DNA from 2 places in the Mycobacterium sp. DL440 genome. Region 2 is predicted to be linked to the other one. Evidence: predicted binding sites of a transcription regulator. Region 2 holds the regulator's gene; the other holds the start of a gene.
The links. The regulator HspR, encoded in region 2, represses chaperone genes until heat shock. The targets are predictions, from matches to a motif close to ANNTGAGTNNNNNNNACTCANNT.

Region 1 (7,981 bases), 3.0 Mb from region 2:
GACGGCGCTGACTTCTACCGGGTGGACACCGCGCTCAGCGTTCCGCAGCTGAGTCGTGACACCTGGCGGCTGCGCATTCACGGCATGGTGGGCCGCGAGATCACCTACAGTTTCGACGATCTGGCCCAGTTCGAAGCCGTCGAGAAGGTCGTAACGCTGACCTGTGTATCGAATCCGGTTGGTGGCGACCTGATCTCGAATGGGTTGTGGACCGGGTATCGACTTACCGACCTGCTACGCGCGGCGGCCGTGGACCCGGGTGCGGACATGTTGTTGTCGACCTCAGTGGACGGATTCACCGTGGGCACCCCGGTCGACGCCCTCAACGATGGCCGCGACGCGATGCTGGCCATCGGCCTCAACGGGCAGCCGCTTCCCGTTGAGCACGGCTACCCGGCCAGGTTGGTGGTGGCCGGACTCTACGGCTACGTGTCGGCCACCAAGTGGGTCACCGACCTGGAATTGACCCGCTTCGACCGGGCCGAGGCGTACTGGACCAGACAGGGCTGGGCCGCGCGGGGCCCGATCAAGACCGAGTCGCGCATCGACGTACCGAAGCGAGGTCAGCGGGTGGCGGCGGGCCCGACCACGTTCGGTGGTGTGGCCTGGGCGCAGAATCGCGGCGTAAGGGGCGTCGAGGTCCGAATCGACGACGGCCCATGGCAACCCGCGCAGCTCGGCGCCGCTTATTCCGACCAGACGTGGCGGCTGTGGAGCTTGCCCTGGCAGGCGGCCGGCCCGGGCAACCACACCATCGCGGTGCGGGCCACCGACAACACCGGAGCGGTACAGACGTCAGACGAGGCCCCTACCGTGCCCGACGGCGCCACCGGTTGGCATTCGGTGAACTTCACCGTCGCCTGAGTCTGCGCCAGCTGAATGCCGCGATCACGACGCCGACCACCGCGGTGATCGGGCCGATGACCGACCAGGTGACGGTGTTGCTCATCGGACTGCCCTGCAACACACCGAATCCCTGCAGCGCCCAGATGAGGCCGAACAGCGCCACGATCCCACCGACCGCGAACGTCACGACGTATCCCCTGTTCATGGTTGGATGCTACGTCGCGCAGACGTCTTCCGTCACGGTCGCAGCACCAATTTCCCTCTGGTGTGGCGCTTTTCCAGCGCGGTGTACGCCGCCCGGACATCGTCGAGGGCGAACACTCCGGCAATTGGCACGTCAAGTTCCCCGTTGGCCGCGAGCTCCGCCAACTCTGTGATGATCGCGATGTCCGCCCCCTCGGCATTGCCGGCACCCTGCACACCGAATTCCTCGATGGCCGGGAAATCGATGATGGTGTCGACGCGTTCGGGAGCGACGCCCAACTCGTCGACGGCCAGCTTCACGTAGCCGCCGCCGAAGAAATCGAGGAAGGCGTCGACGCGACCCGACGGGGATGCTGCGCGGAGCCGGGCGGCCAGATCGTCGCCGTAATTGACCGGTATGGCGCCGTGCGCTGTCAGCCACTCATCGTTCGCGGATCCGGCGACACCGAGAACGGTGGCACCGGCGCGCCTGGCAAGCTGCACCGCGATGGCGCCGACACCACCGGCAGCCCCCGCGATCGCCACGGTGTCCCCGGGTTGTAGCCGCACGGCGCGCACCGCCGCGTAGGCGGTGGCACCCACCACATACAGCGATCCGGCGACCTCCCACGGCAAGGCGGGCGGTTTGAGGGCCAGCTGGGCAGCGGGCGCGGTCACGTATTCGGCATGGCTGGCGCGCTCGTCGGTGAATCCGAGCACCTCGTCACCGACGTCGAACCCACTCACTCCCGGTCCGAGCTCAGCCACCACGCCCGCGAGGTCGCTGCCCTGCCCTGAGGGAAAGGTGGCGGGGAACCGGTCGTGCAGCGCGCCACGACGGATCATCGCCTCGCCGGGGTTGATGCCCGCGGCACGCACTTCCACGAGTACCTCGCCTGCGGCCGGAACCGGCCGCGGCACGTCACGGACCTGCAGGACGTCGATCTCGCCGTATTCATCGAATTGCACTGCCTTGCTCATGATCGTTTCTCCTTCATCCGCACCTCCTACGACCGCGCCGGCCCCGAAAACATTCCAGCAGCGAGACTTGGCGCCGCCGCTATCCGGCGGCCTGCGGATACTCACCCGCGAAATCCACATCGTGATCAACAAACGCGCCGCCTAACTGTCGTTCACTTACGGCGAACTCCAACACCGGATGCACCGGGAACAAACCTGACCCCAGCAAGGTTGAGCGCATCAGACTGAACTTTGGAGGTTTTGATGCCTGAACCAATCGCAGTGCCCGTCCTGTTCTTGAGCGAGCCGATCGTGCTGCCCGGAATGGTGGTGCCCGTCGAACTCGACGATGCCGCCCGCACGGCGGTCGATGCCGCTCAGGCCAGCGAATCCGGCAAGCTGCTGATCGCGCCTCGCCTGGACGATCGCTATCCCACCCACGGGGTGATCGCATCGATCGTGCAAGTCGGGCGCATGCCCGGCGGCGCGGAAGCCGCCGTCGTCCGGGGTGAACGCCGCGCGCACATCGGTTCCGGAACCACCGGACCGGGCGCGGCCCTGTGGGTCGAGGTGGAAGAAGCCGCCGACACCGCAGATTCCACGACCGAGGAAACCAAGGCCCTGGCAGCCGAATACAAAAAGCTGCTGCTGGCCATGCTGCAGCGGCGCGAAGCCTGGCAGATCGTCGACGTGGTCAACAAGATCACCGACCCGTCCGCCCTGGCCGACACAGCCGGCTACGCCTCGTACCTGACCGACGTGCAGAGGCGTCAGCTCCTGGAGACCGAGGACACAGCGACGCGCCTGAGCAACCTCATCCAGTGGACCGGCGAGCACCTGGCCGAGGTCGAGGTCAACGACAAGATCGCCGATGACGTCCGAGCCGGGATGGACAAGCAGCAGAAGGAATTCCTGCTGCGCCAGCAACTGGCCGCCATCCGCAAGGAACTCGGCGAGGGCGAACCGGAGGGGTCCGATGATTACCGGGCGCGGGTCGAGGCCGCCGACTTGCCGGACAAGGTCCGCGAAGCCGCCCTGCGTGAGGTCGGCAAGCTGGAACGCTCCAGCGACCAGAGCCCCGAAGCCGGCTGGATCCGGACCTGGCTGGACACCGTGCTCGACCTGCCGTGGAACGTGCGGACCGAGGACTCGACCGACCTCAAGGGCGCTCGCGAAATTCTGGACGCCGACCACCACGGACTGGACGACGTCAAGGACCGCATCGTCGAATACCTGGCCGTCCGGGCCCGCCGCGCCCAGCGCGGCATGGCCGTCGTGGGCGGTCGCGGTTCGGGTGCCGTGATGGTGTTGGCCGGTCCGCCCGGGGTCGGCAAGACCTCGCTGGGCGAGTCCGTGGCCCGCGCATTGGGTCGCAAGTTCGTGCGCGTCGCCCTGGGCGGTGTGCGTGACGAGGCCGAGATCCGTGGCCACCGGCGTACCTACGTCGGCGCACTGCCGGGTCGCGTCGTGCGGGCCATCGGCGAAGCAGGTTCGATGAATCCCGTTGTGCTGCTGGACGAGATCGACAAGGTGGGCTCGGACTACCGGGGCGATCCGGCGGCCGCACTGCTGGAGGTGCTGGATCCCGCGCAGAACCACACGTTCCGCGACCATTACCTGGATCTCGACCTGGACCTGTCCGACGTGGTGTTCCTGGCGACGGCCAACGTCATCGAGAACATCCCGTCCGCTCTGCTGGACCGGATGGAACTGGTGCAGATCGACGGTTACACCGAGGACGACAAGGTCGCCATCGCCCGGGACTTCCTGCTGCCCCGGCAGGCCGAGCGTGCGGCGCTGACCGATTCCGAGGTGGCGGTGACGGACGCGGCGTTGCGCAAGATCGCTGCGGACTACACCCGCGAGCCAGGCGTTCGGCAGTTCGAGCGGTTGCTGGCCAAGGCGCTGCGCAAGGTCACGACGAAGCTGGCCGGTGCCGGTGCACCGATCACGATCGACGAGCCCGATCTCGTCGAGTACCTGGGTCGTCCACGGTTCACCCCCGAGTCCGACGAGCGCACCGCGGTGCCGGGTGTGGCGACCGGCCTGGCCGTCACGGGCCTGGGCGGCGATGTGCTCTACATCGAGGCCAACGGGAACGACGGCGAACCGAGCCTGAAGCTGACGGGTCAGCTGGGCGACGTCATGAAGGAATCGGCGCAGATCGCGCTGTCCTACGTGCGGGCCCACGCCGAGCAGTTGGGCGTCGACCCGTTGGCACTGGACCGCCAGATCCACGTGCACGTCCCCGCGGGTGCGGTTCCGAAGGACGGTCCTTCGGCCGGCGTCACCATGGTGACCGCACTGGTGTCCATGGCCACCGGTCGACAGGTGCGCGGCGATGTCGGTATGACCGGTGAGGTCACGCTGAACGGCCGGGTACTGCCGATCGGCGGCGTCAAGCAGAAGCTGCTGGCGGCGCAACGTGCGGGCCTGAGGACGGTGTTCATCCCGGCGCGCAACGAACCCGATCTGGACGACGTGCCCACTGAAGTGCTGGCGGTGCTCGACGTTCGGCCCATGACCGACGTGGCCGACATCCTCGTGGCGGCGCTGGAGCCGGCCCGAGAGGCGGCGACGGCCGCCGCGTAACAACCGCTGCGCCGACAGACGTCCGCCGTGGTGACGCCCGAAGTCATCACGGCGGACGTCTTGGTGTGAGGGCGATACGACGGACAGCAGCCTGGGTACCCCTTGTCCGACCCAACGACGGGAGCGCCCATGGACGAAACCGAGCTCGACCAATGGGACGCTGTCGTCACACAGCAGGTGAAGTCGTTGGCGGGTCCGATCGCGAAGTGGTGAGAACGCCGCGGCGGCCCTGCATTCCGGCGCGGTCGTACTGGTGTTTCCCGGCGGGGATTACGACGCCTACCGCCCCACCGCCGAGGCGAACACCATCGACTTCAACGGGCGAACCGGATACGTCCGCACCGCGCTCGCCGCCGGGGTCCCGATCGTGCCGCCCAACCTGCCCCTGCCGACCAAAGTCGTCACCGAGGTCCTGCCTCCGATCGACATCACCGCACGGTTCGGCGCCGATCCCGATGTCGGCGTCGTCGACTCGCATATCCGAGAAGTCATGCAGACGGCCCTGAACCGGCTCGCCTCACATCGCCGGTTCCCGATATTGGGTTAGCAGCCGAGGAAATTGCCGGGCTGGCTGCAGCCGTCATCTCCCCGCCTGCAATCCTTCACGGTGTGACGTCAGATACATCCACGGACGAACGGCACCTTTCCCGTCAGCTGTCGAACCGGCACATCCAGCTGATCGCGATCGGCGGAGCGATCGGAACGGGCCTGTTCATGGGTTCCGGCAAGACCATTTCGCTGGCCGGCCCGTCGGTGCTCTTCGTCTACATGATCATCGGCTTCATGCTGTTCTTCGTCATGCGGGCCATGGGCGAATTGCTGCTGTCCAACCTGCATTACAAGTCGTTCGCGGATTTCGCCGCAGACCTGCTCGGCCCGTGGGCGGGGTTCTTCACCGGCTGGACATACTGGTTCTGCTGGATCGTCACCGGTGTCGCCGACGTCGTGGTGATCGCTGGGTACGTGTCCTTCTGGTGGCCGGACCTGCCGCTGTGGATACCGGCACTGGCCACGGTCGTGGTGCTCATCGGACTGAACCTGCCGACCGTGCGGGCCTTCGGTGAGACCGAGTTCTGGTTCGCCTTGATCAAGATCGTCGCGATCGTGACGTTGATCGTCATCGGCCTCGTGATGATCTTCACCCACTTCAAGGCACCCACGGGCGCCGAAGCATCCTTCGCCAACCTGTGGAACGACGGCGGCTTCTTCCCCACCGGCCCAATGGGATTCGTGGCCGGGTTCCAGATCGCGACTTTCGCATTCGTTGGAATCGAGTTGGTGGGCACCACCGCCGCCGAGGCCAAGGACCCGGAACGCAACCTGCCCAAGGCGATCAACTCGATCCCCGTGCGCGTCATGCTCTTCTATGTCGCCGCTCTGACCATCATCATCGCGGTCACACCGTGGCGCGAGATCGACCCCAGCCTCAGCCCGTTCGTGGCCATGTTCAGCCTCGCGGGCCTGGGAATCGCCGCGTCGGTGGTCAACTTCGTGGTGCTCACCTCGGCGACGTCGTCAGCCAACTCCGGCATCTATTCGACCTCCCGGATGGTCTACGGCCTGGCCACCGAAGGTGACGCACCCACCCTGTTCGGCCGGCTCACCTCCCGGCGCGTGCCCGCCAACGCGTTGTTCCTGTCGGGGGTGTTCCTGCTGACCGGCGTGGTCATGGTTGCTGCCGGCGACTCGATCGTCGCGGCGTTCACCTTGGTCACCACCATCTCGTCGCTGTGCTTCATCTTCGTCTGGACGATCATCCTGGTCAGCTACCTCGTGTACCGCAAACGCCGGCCGGAACTGCACGAGGCGTCGAAGTTCAAGATGCCCGGCGGTGTCGTGATGTGTTACGTCGTCCTGGCCTTCTTCGCCTTCCTGCTGTGGGCGTTCACCCAGAAGGCAGACACCCTGCAGGCCGAACTGGTGACGCCGGCGTGGTTCCTGGTTCTGGGTATCGCCTGGTTGGTGCTGCGGCGTCGCCCCGGACATCTGGCCCGCGAAGCCGCCTTCCACGCCGATCTCGAGTCGAAGGATTCTGACTGACGGTCGCTAGGGTTGCGTCATGGTGGATCTTCGTGATCTGAAGCGACGCATCGTCCACGGCGCCCAACGCCGCATCGTCAACCCGGTCGGGCGCCAGCTGCCCGTCACCATGCTGGAGACCGTCGGCCGCAAATCCGGCCAACCGCGGCACACCGCCGTGGGCGGCCGGGTGATCGGCGATCAGTTCTGGATGGTCTCCGAGCACGGCGACCGGTCCCATTACGTGCTCAACATCAAGGCCAATCCCGCTGTGCGGCTCCGGATCAACGGGCATTGGCGGACGGGGACGGCGCACCTGCTGCCCGACGACGACCCGGTCGCAAGACTGACAGAGCTGCCGACGCTCAACAGCGCGGTGGTCCGCGCCATGGGCAGCGATCTGCTCACCCTCCGCATCGACCTCGACTGACATGGCCTTCGACGCCGATCTGGCCGACCGTATCCGCGAATTGACGGCAACCGAGAGCGGTCTCGACGAGAAGCGCATGTTCGGTGGGTTGGCGTTCCTGATCAACGGCAACATGGCCGTCGCGGCCAGCCGCGAGGGCGGCCTGATGGTGCGGGTCGCGCGGGCCGACAGCGACACACTGCTGCAGCGTGCCCATGTCGAGCCGATGGTCATGGGTGGCCGGGAGATGCGGGGATGGCTGCGGATCGCGGGCCCGGGCATCAAGACCAGACGCCAGCTCCAAACGTGGGTCGCCCGCGGTATCGACTACGCCAAGAGCCTGCCGCCCAAATAGTTTCCGGGACGCCGGTGAGAATCACCATTAACATAGAAGCCGTCTGACAACGACGGGGGCGCACTTCACATGTTGACCGCAGTACGCAAGATTCTCGGCTTCCAGATGACCATCGCCGAGTGGATCGGAACCGCCATCATCCTCGCGGTCCCCTATCTGCTCATCGGCCTGATCTGGTCGCTCACCCACACCAGCCACCTGGCCGGAATGCACGGTGCCGACGCCGTGGTGTCCTTCCTGGGCTCCATCGTGTCCTGGCCGGTCCTGCTGTTCACCAACGTGTGCATGAACTGACGGGGAGACTCCACATGAATTCCATCCCCGCCAACCGGATCTCGATCACTCGGCGCACCGCGCGCTGGTCCGACGACGACGTCACCATCGCCGATGCGATGGACCTCTGGGGCTTCGCCGCGGGCGCAGCCAACGTGATCATGCAGCTGTCCGCACCCGGCGTCGGCTACGGCGTTGTGGAGAGCACCGTGGATTCCGGCAATCTGCTCAAGCATCCATGGAAACGCGCCCGCACCACCTTGAGCTATCTGGCGGTCGCGATCCTCGGCAATTCCGAGGACCGGGCGGCGTTCCGCGATGCGGTCGACGTGGCACACCGGCAG
Region 2 (7,981 bases):
TCGTCGGTGCGCTGGTCGGTGGGGTGGTCAGCTGGACCACCGAGCAGAGCTATTCACTCGACACCGGCATGCACGACCTGGCCGGTGCGCTGGTGGACTTATTGCAGGCGGATTGACGGCACCCAGACGGGTCAGTCGACCCCCAACATCACCTCGGTGGACTTGACGAGCACGGTCGTCGGGGTGCCGGGCTGCAGCCCGAGCTCCTCGACCGCCTCCTTCGTGATGGAGGCCGTGACGATCTGCTCACCGCCGTCGAGCTTGACCTTGACGGTCGCCATGACCGCGCCGATCGACACCTCGGTGACCTTCCCAGTGAGCTGGTTGCGGGTGGATAGACGCATCGCGAGCCTCCGTCGATCAGTGGGTTTGGATCGACGTTAGTCGCTCATGGCCGGGGGTAGCATCCGTTACACAACTCAAAACGTCGATGACGCATTGTGGGAGAACCTCCGATTCCGGAGGTGCCGTAGGTGCAAATCCTCTCCGGGAAACTCTCAGGCCCAATACCGCAGTGCCGAGGCAACTCTGGAGAACAGCGTGCGTATCCGTCGCGCTTACCGAAGGGGAAAAGGCGCCATGCGCCGAAGCTCTCAGGTTTCAGGACAGAGCGGGGAGGTGTCACCAGACGACGCATCGCGTCACCGCGATGCGCGAAATTGGAGTCATCTCATGGCGGTCAGTGTGTTCGATCTGTTCTCGATCGGGATCGGTCCCTCGAGTTCACACACGGTTGGCCCGATGCGGGCGGCCGGCATGTTCGTCGACGAACTCGTCGGTCGCGGCGTGGTTGACCACGTCGCCGAGGTCAAGGTGGACCTGTTCGGTTCGCTGGCGGCGACGGGTGCCGGTCACGGCACGATGCCGGCCATTCTGCTGGGTCTGGAGGGCTACCGGCCCGAAACGGTCGAGACCGACGAGATGGAACGACGACTTGCGACCGTTCGCAGCCAGGGCAAGATCTCGTTGGCCGGCCGGAGCATCATCGCGCTGACCGAATCCGACATGCATCTGCAACCGGACCGTCGGCTCACCCAGCACCCGAACGCCATGACATTGACGGCATTCTCGTCCGGTGGTGACACGGTCCACCTCGAGACGTACTTCTCGGTCGGCGGCGGTTTCGTCGTCACCGAATCCGAGCCGGACCAGCGTGAGACGGGACGAGGCGCCGACGGGTCCTTCCGCACAGCCGCCGAGTTACTCGCCCTGACCGAGCGCGACGGACTGTCGGTGAGCCAGGTGATGATGCGCCACGAATGCGTGTCCCGTAGCGAAGTCGAGGTGCGGGACCGTCTCCTGCGCATCCGTGACGTCATGGTCTCGTGTCAGGCCCACGGGATGTCCCGGGATGGCTACCTGCCGGGCAACCTGAAGGTCCGCCGTCGGGCCAAGGACTGGTACGTCCGGCTCAATGCCGAAGACCCACAGCGTGATCCGTCCTTCGCCGAGGACTGGGTGAACCTGGTCGCGCTCGCGGTCAATGAGGAGAACGCATCGGGCGGCCGGATCGTGACCGCGCCCACCAACGGTGCGGCCGGGATCGTCCCGGCGGTCCTGCACTATGCGTTGCGTTACACCTCGGCCGGAATTGCGGATCCGGACGACACGACCGTCCGCTTCCTGCTCACCGCCGGTGCCATCGGTTCGCTGTACAAGGAGCGGGCCTCGATTTCGGGCGCCGAAGTCGGGTGTCAGGGTGAGGTCGGATCCGCAGCGTCGATGGCTGCCGGAGGCCTCGCCGAAATCCTGGGCGGCACACCGCAACAGGTCGAGAACGCTGCCGAGATCGCCATGGAACACAGCCTCGGTCTGACCTGCGATCCGATCGGCGGCCTGGTGCAGATCCCATGTATCGAACGCAACGCCATCTCGGCGGGTAAGGCGATCAACGCGGCCCGCATGGCACTGCGGGGCGATGGCACCCACCGGGTGAGCCTGGATCAGGTGATCGAGACGATGCGTGCCACCGGAATGGACATGAGCGCCAAGTACAAGGAGACATCCATGGGTGGCCTGGCGGTCAATGTTTCCGTCAACGTCGTCGAATGCTGACGGCGATGGCTACCGGGAAATTTCTCGGAATCCCGGGAACAAATCCGCCAAAACCCCCGTTGACCACACCGACAGCAAGTTGAGCGCGAGTGACTCAAGTCTGGGTTGACAATCTATGCCCTCCCGGAGCAAGCTTGAGCGCAGTCCGCTCAGACCCCTATCTCTATCAGGAGGCAACACCATGGCTCGTGCGGTCGGTATCGACCTCGGGACCACCAACTCATGCGTGGCGGTCCTGGAAGGCGGCGACCCCGTCGTCGTCGCAAACTCAGAGGGCTCCCGGACCACCCCGTCCGTCGTCGCATTCGCGCGCAACGGCGAGGTGCTGGTCGGTCAGCCCGCCAAGAACCAGGCAGTGACCAACGTCGACCGGACCATCCGTTCGGTCAAGCGCCATATGGGCACCGATTGGGCCGTCGAGATCGACGGCAAGAACTACACGGCGCAGGAGATCAGCGCACGTGTGCTGATGAAGCTGAAGCGTGATGCCGAGGCCTACCTCGGTGAGGACATCACCGACGCGGTCATCACCGTGCCGGCGTACTTCAACGACGCTCAGCGTCAGGCAACCAAGGAAGCCGGGCAGATCGCCGGCATGAACGTGCTGCGCATCGTCAACGAGCCGACCGCGGCCGCCCTGGCCTACGGCCTGGACAAGGGCAGCAAGGAACAGACCATCCTGGTCTTCGACCTCGGTGGCGGCACGTTCGACGTCTCGCTGCTGGAGATCGGCGACGGTGTCGTCGAGGTGCGTGCCACCTCCGGTGACAACCACCTCGGTGGCGACGACTGGGACGACCGGATCGTCGAGTGGCTGGTCGACAAGTTCAAGGCCACCAGCGGCATCGACCTGACCAAGGACAAGATGGCCATGCAGCGGCTGCGTGAGGCTGCCGAGAAGGCCAAGATCGAACTCAGCTCCTCGCAGAGCACCTCGATCAACCTGCCCTACATCACCGTCGACGCCGACAAGAACCCGCTGTTCCTCGACGAGCAGCTGACCCGCGCCGAGTTCCAGAAGATCACTCAGGATCTACTGGACCGCACCCGTCAGCCGTTCCAGTCGGTGATCAAGGACGCCGGCATCTCGGTCGGCGAGATCGACCACGTGGTGCTGGTGGGTGGCTCCACCCGCATGCCCGCCGTGACCGACCTGGTCAAGGAAATGACCGGCGGCAAGGAGCCCAACAAGGGCGTCAACCCCGACGAGGTTGTCGCGGTGGGTGCTGCGCTGCAGGCCGGTGTGCTCAAGGGCGAGGTGAAAGACGTTCTGCTGCTTGACGTCACCCCGCTGTCCCTCGGTATCGAAACCAAGGGTGGCGTGATGACCAAGCTCATCGAGCGCAACACCACCATCCCCACCAAGCGGTCGGAGACCTTCACCACCGCTGACGACAACCAGCCGTCGGTGCAGATCCAGGTCTTCCAGGGTGAGCGCGAAATCGCTTCGCACAACAAGCTGCTCGGCTCCTTCGAGCTGACCGGTATCCCGCCGGCCCCCCGCGGCGTGCCGCAGATCGAGGTCACCTTCGACATCGACGCGAACGGCATCGTGCACGTCACCGCCAAGGACAAGGGCACCGGCAAGGAAAACACGATCAAGATCCAGGAAGGCTCCGGCCTGTCCAAGGAAGAGATCGACCGGATGATCAAGGACGCCGAGGCGCACGCCGACGAGGACAAGAAGCGTCGCGAAGAGGCTGACGTCCGCAACCAGGCCGAGTCGCTGGTCTACCAGACGGAGAAGTTCGTCAAGGAACAGCGTGAGGCCGAGGGCGGGTCGAAGGTTCCCGAGGACACCTTGACCAAGGTCGACGGCGCGATCGCCGAGGCCAAGACGGCGCTGGAAGGCTCCGACATCTCCGCGATCAAGGACGCCATGGAGAAGCTCGGTGTCGAGTCGCAGGGTCTGGGCCAGGCGATCTACGAGGCCACCCAGGCTGAGCAGGCTGCCGGTGGACCCGATTCGGGTGCCGCCGCCGCGGACGACAACGTGGTGGACGCCGAGGTTGTCGACGATGATCAGGAGACCAAGTGACCGAGAACGATTCGCACGAGCCGGTGACCATCACCGACAAACGGCGCATCGATCCCGACACCGGTGAGGTTCGTGAGCAGGCGCCGGCCCCTGGTGGGCCGGCGCCCGCCGCCTCCGATGCCGGTGCGCCGGCGAGCGACAGCGACGAGGTTGCCGAGCTCAAGGCCACGCTGCAACGCGTGAAGGCCGAATACGACAACTACCGCAAGCGGGCCCTGCGTGATCAGCAGGTCACCGCCGACCGGGCCAAGGCCACCGTGATCACCCAGTTGCTGGGAGTGCTCGACGACCTGGACCGGGCCCGCAGCCACGGTGACCTGGAATCCGGGCCGCTCAAGTCGGTTGCCGACAAACTCGTCGGTGCCCTTGAAGGACAGGGCCTTTCCGGGTTCGGCGCCGAGGGAGACGAGTTCGACCCCTCGCTGCACGAAGCCGTACAGCACGAGGGCGAGGGCACCCACCCCGTCGTCGGGACCGTGATGCGCCGGGGATACCGGATCGGCGACCAGGTGGTCAGGCACGCCCTCGTCGGCGTGGTCGATACCGTGCCCGAGGCGGAAGCCGGCACTGATTCCCCGTCGGGGGCAGCGGATAACGCTGACACCGCCGGCGATCAGGCCGCAGAATCAGACAATTAGTCCAACCAACTAGAGAGAAGAGGTAAGGAGGTGGCGCATGGCCCAACGCGAGTGGGTCGAGAAGGACTTCTATAAAGAACTCGGCGTCTCCTCTGACGCCAGCGCCGACGAGATCAAGAAGGCCTACCGGAAACTGGCCTCCGAACTGCATCCCGACCGCAATCCCGATGCGGGAGCGGCCGAGCGGTTCAAGGCGGTTTCCGAGGCGAACAGTGTTCTCTCGGACCCCGCGAAGCGCAAGGAGTATGACGAGACCCGTCGGTTGTTCGCCGGGGGTGGACGTCGGTTCGACCAGGGCGGGAACTTCAGTGGCGGATTCGGTTCCGACGGAGCCGAATTCAACCTGGGGGACCTGTTCGACGCGGCCGGCCAGAGCGGCGGCGCCAACATCGGTGACCTTTTCGGCGGGCTGTTCGGGCGCGGTGCGCAACCACGCCCGAGCCGGCCCCGCCGGGGCAACGACCTGGAAACCGAAACCGAGCTGTCCTTCCTGGAAGCCACCAAGGGCGTGGCCATGCCGCTGCGGCTGACCAGCCCGGCACCGTGCACCAACTGCCATGGCAGCGGTGCGCGGCCGGGCACCAGCCCGAAGGTGTGCCCGAACTGCAACGGCTCCGGTGTGGTCAACCGCAACCAGGGGGCGTTCGGATTCTCCGAGCCCTGCACCGAATGCCGGGGCAGCGGCTCGATCATCGAGCACCCCTGCGCCGAATGTCAGGGCACCGGCGTCACCACCCGAACCCGCACGATCAACGTGCGGATCCCACCGGGCGTCCAGGACGGTCAGCGCATCCGGCTGGCCGGCCAGGGTGAGGCCGGGCTACGGGGTGCGCCCTCGGGCGACCTCTATGTCACCGTGCATGTGCGTCCGGACAAGGTGTTCGGGCGTGACGGCGACGACCTGACGGTCAGCGTTCCGGTCAGCTTCCACGAATTGGCGCTCGGGACAACGCTTTCCGTTCCCACCCTGGACGGCAAGGTCGGTGTGCGCGTGCCCAAGGGCACCTCCGACGGCCGGATCCTGCGGGTGCGCGGACGCGGGGTACCGAAACGCTCCGGCGGCCACGGTGACCTGCTGGTCACGGTGAAGGTTGCAGTGCCGCCGAACCTGGAAGGTGAAGCGGCAGAAGCGCTGGAGGCGTATGCGAAAGCCGAACGGGCCAGCGGATTCGATCCGCGGGCCGGATGGGCAGGCAACATATGAGCCAGCGCAAAGACGAAGCCCGCACGTTCTTGATCTCGGTGGCCGCCGAGCTGGCCGGTATGCACGCGCAGACCCTGCGCACATACGACCGGCTCGGCCTGGTCAGCCCGCAGCGCAGTTCCGGCGGCGGGCGCCGCTACTCCGAGCGTGACGTCGACCTGCTCCGTGAGGTGCAGCGGTTGTCACAGGACGAGGGCGTCAACCTGGCCGGGATCAAGCGCATCATCGAACTCACCAATCAGGTTGATGCACTGCGCACTCGGCTATCCGAGTTGAACCAACAGGTCGAGCAACTCAGTGCCAACCAGCGTCATGAGGTGTCGGTGGCGTCCAAAGCGGTGGTCCTGTGGCAGCCCGGAGCCGCCCGGCGGCGACATCTGCCGTAGGGCCGCCCGGCGGCGACATCTGCCGTAGAGCCGCCCGGCGGCGACATCTGCCGTAGGTGCGGCGCGCGTTAGCCGATATTGATCGAAAAGGTGGCCGTCTCCGGACTTCCGGGGGCGGCCATTTTGTAATTCCCGCGGCGTAGCGCGTCGGTCGGGGCGGCCATCGGCTCGATGCCCACCACGCTGTCGCTGAGCGGAGCGAAGAGTTGCGCAGCGCTGTAGCCCTGGCCGAAACTGACCTCCACCCGCTGCGCCCCGCCGGTCAGCGTGAACACCGCGCCTTCGCCGACATCGTCGAATCCGTCGTCGAGCTCGGTGCTGCCCAGGCGCTTCGCTCCTGCCGGCCACTCCTCGGATGCTTGGGTGGGAAGGCCTCGGTCATCCACGAGCAGATGCCGCATCGCGGGGGTCTGCAACTGCCAATCCTCGCGCGGCACACCGGGAATCGTCACGTAGGGGTGATAGCCGTAGCACAGCGGGACGTGTTGTCGAGCAGTTGGCGTCACGGTGGTGGCCACGGTGAGGGTCCGGTCGGCGAGCGTCACCGCCATCGTGAGGCGGTGGGGGAAGGGGAACGTCGCCAGCAGCCGTGGGTCGGTATCCCAGTCCAGCGATGCCACGAGCGTGTTCTCGGACTGCGCGCTCAACTGCCAGTCCGGGTTGGCGGCGAGCACACCGTGGATTGGCGCCCCGTGCGCGTCGCCCCGTACCCCGTTCGCCCCGGGGGTCACGTCCACCACCGTGTCCGCGACCCGGTATTCGTTGGCGCCCAGGCGATTTGCCCACGGATAGAGGATCGGGATGCCCATCGTCTTGCCGTCGGTGAGGTAGGCCTGCAACCCGCGCCGCTGGCCGAGGTATTCGACGCCGCCGTCGGCCAACGACGTACAGACCATCCCCGCGCCCGGAACGTAGGTGGCCGTCAGCGACGACGACGGGTCAGACAAGGTGACTGGTTGAACCTCGGCCATGGCGCCAGTCTGGCACCCTCAGCGCGTCAGCGGGTCGTGCTGGATGCGGTCGGCCGGCGCGCCTCGCTCGACCAGGGCGGCCTTGGTGGCAGTGACCATGTCCGGTCCACCGCAGACCAGGATCTGCCGATCGCCCCAATTGCCGAATTTCGTCACCACCTCCGCCAGCGTGCCGGTCTGGCGCACGTGTAGCCCTCGCGGCGGGCGGACATCGGGATACTGACCGGCCCAGGGGGGATCGGTGCTGTACTCGGATACCGGGGTCACTGACAGCCACGGATTTGTCGAGGCGATGTGCCACAGCGTTTTCAGGTCGTACAGGTCGCACGGATAGCGGCCACCGAAGAACAGGTGCACGCGGGGGTTCTCGCCGTGCAACGTCATGTCCATGATGATGTTGCGCAGGGGGGCCAGGCCCGTGCTGCCGGCCACCATCAGCACATCTTCGCCGTCGCGATCGACATGCAACCCGCCGTGCGGGCTGGACAGCCGCCAGCGGTCCCCGATCTTGGTCTCGGCGACGACGGCGGTGCTCACCATGCCGCCCGGGACAGACCGGATGTGGAACTCGATGGCTCCGGAGCGGTCGGAGGGAATGGCCGGGCTCAGGTAGCGCCACCGCCGCGGCCATTGGGGCACCTGGACGGTGACGTACTGGCCGGGGTGGTAGAACAGCGCCTGGTCGAGCT

Region 1: lon (endopeptidase La) is a predicted target of HspR. The motif match lies at 2,219-2,241, and genes of this name have one in related genera.

The regions. Positions count from the first base shown of each region.
Region 1 covers NZ_CP050191.1:2,648,643-2,656,623, reverse strand. The annotation lists gene HBE63_RS12865 (molybdopterin-dependent oxidoreductase) at 1-864, shown strand, start outside; gene HBE63_RS12860 (hypothetical protein) at 851-1,051, opposite strand; gene HBE63_RS12855 (NADP-dependent oxidoreductase) at 1,084-2,010, opposite strand; gene lon (endopeptidase La) at 2,254-4,581, shown strand; partial or broken gene HBE63_RS12845 (glycerol acyltransferase) at 4,787-5,128, shown strand; gene cycA (D-serine/D-alanine/glycine transporter) at 5,191-6,621, shown strand; gene HBE63_RS12835 (nitroreductase/quinone reductase family protein) at 6,641-7,030, shown strand; gene HBE63_RS12830 (TfoX/Sxy family protein) at 7,032-7,364, shown strand; gene HBE63_RS12825 (hypothetical protein) at 7,434-7,658, shown strand; gene HBE63_RS12820 (oxygenase MpaB family protein) at 7,673-7,981, shown strand, end outside.
Region 2 covers NZ_CP050191.1:6,008,883-6,016,863, forward strand. The annotation lists gene HBE63_RS29220 (TetR/AcrR family transcriptional regulator) at 1-116, shown strand, start outside; gene HBE63_RS29225 (molybdopterin-binding protein) at 132-344, opposite strand; glycine riboswitch at 519-619, shown strand; gene HBE63_RS29230 (L-serine ammonia-lyase) at 673-2,055, shown strand; gene dnaK (molecular chaperone DnaK) at 2,237-4,093, shown strand; gene grpE (nucleotide exchange factor GrpE) at 4,090-4,731, shown strand; gene dnaJ (molecular chaperone DnaJ) at 4,769-5,935, shown strand; gene HBE63_RS29250 (heat shock protein transcriptional repressor HspR) at 5,932-6,321, shown strand; gene HBE63_RS29255 (aldose 1-epimerase) at 6,390-7,292, opposite strand; gene HBE63_RS29260 (FAD-binding oxidoreductase) at 7,311-7,981, opposite strand, start outside.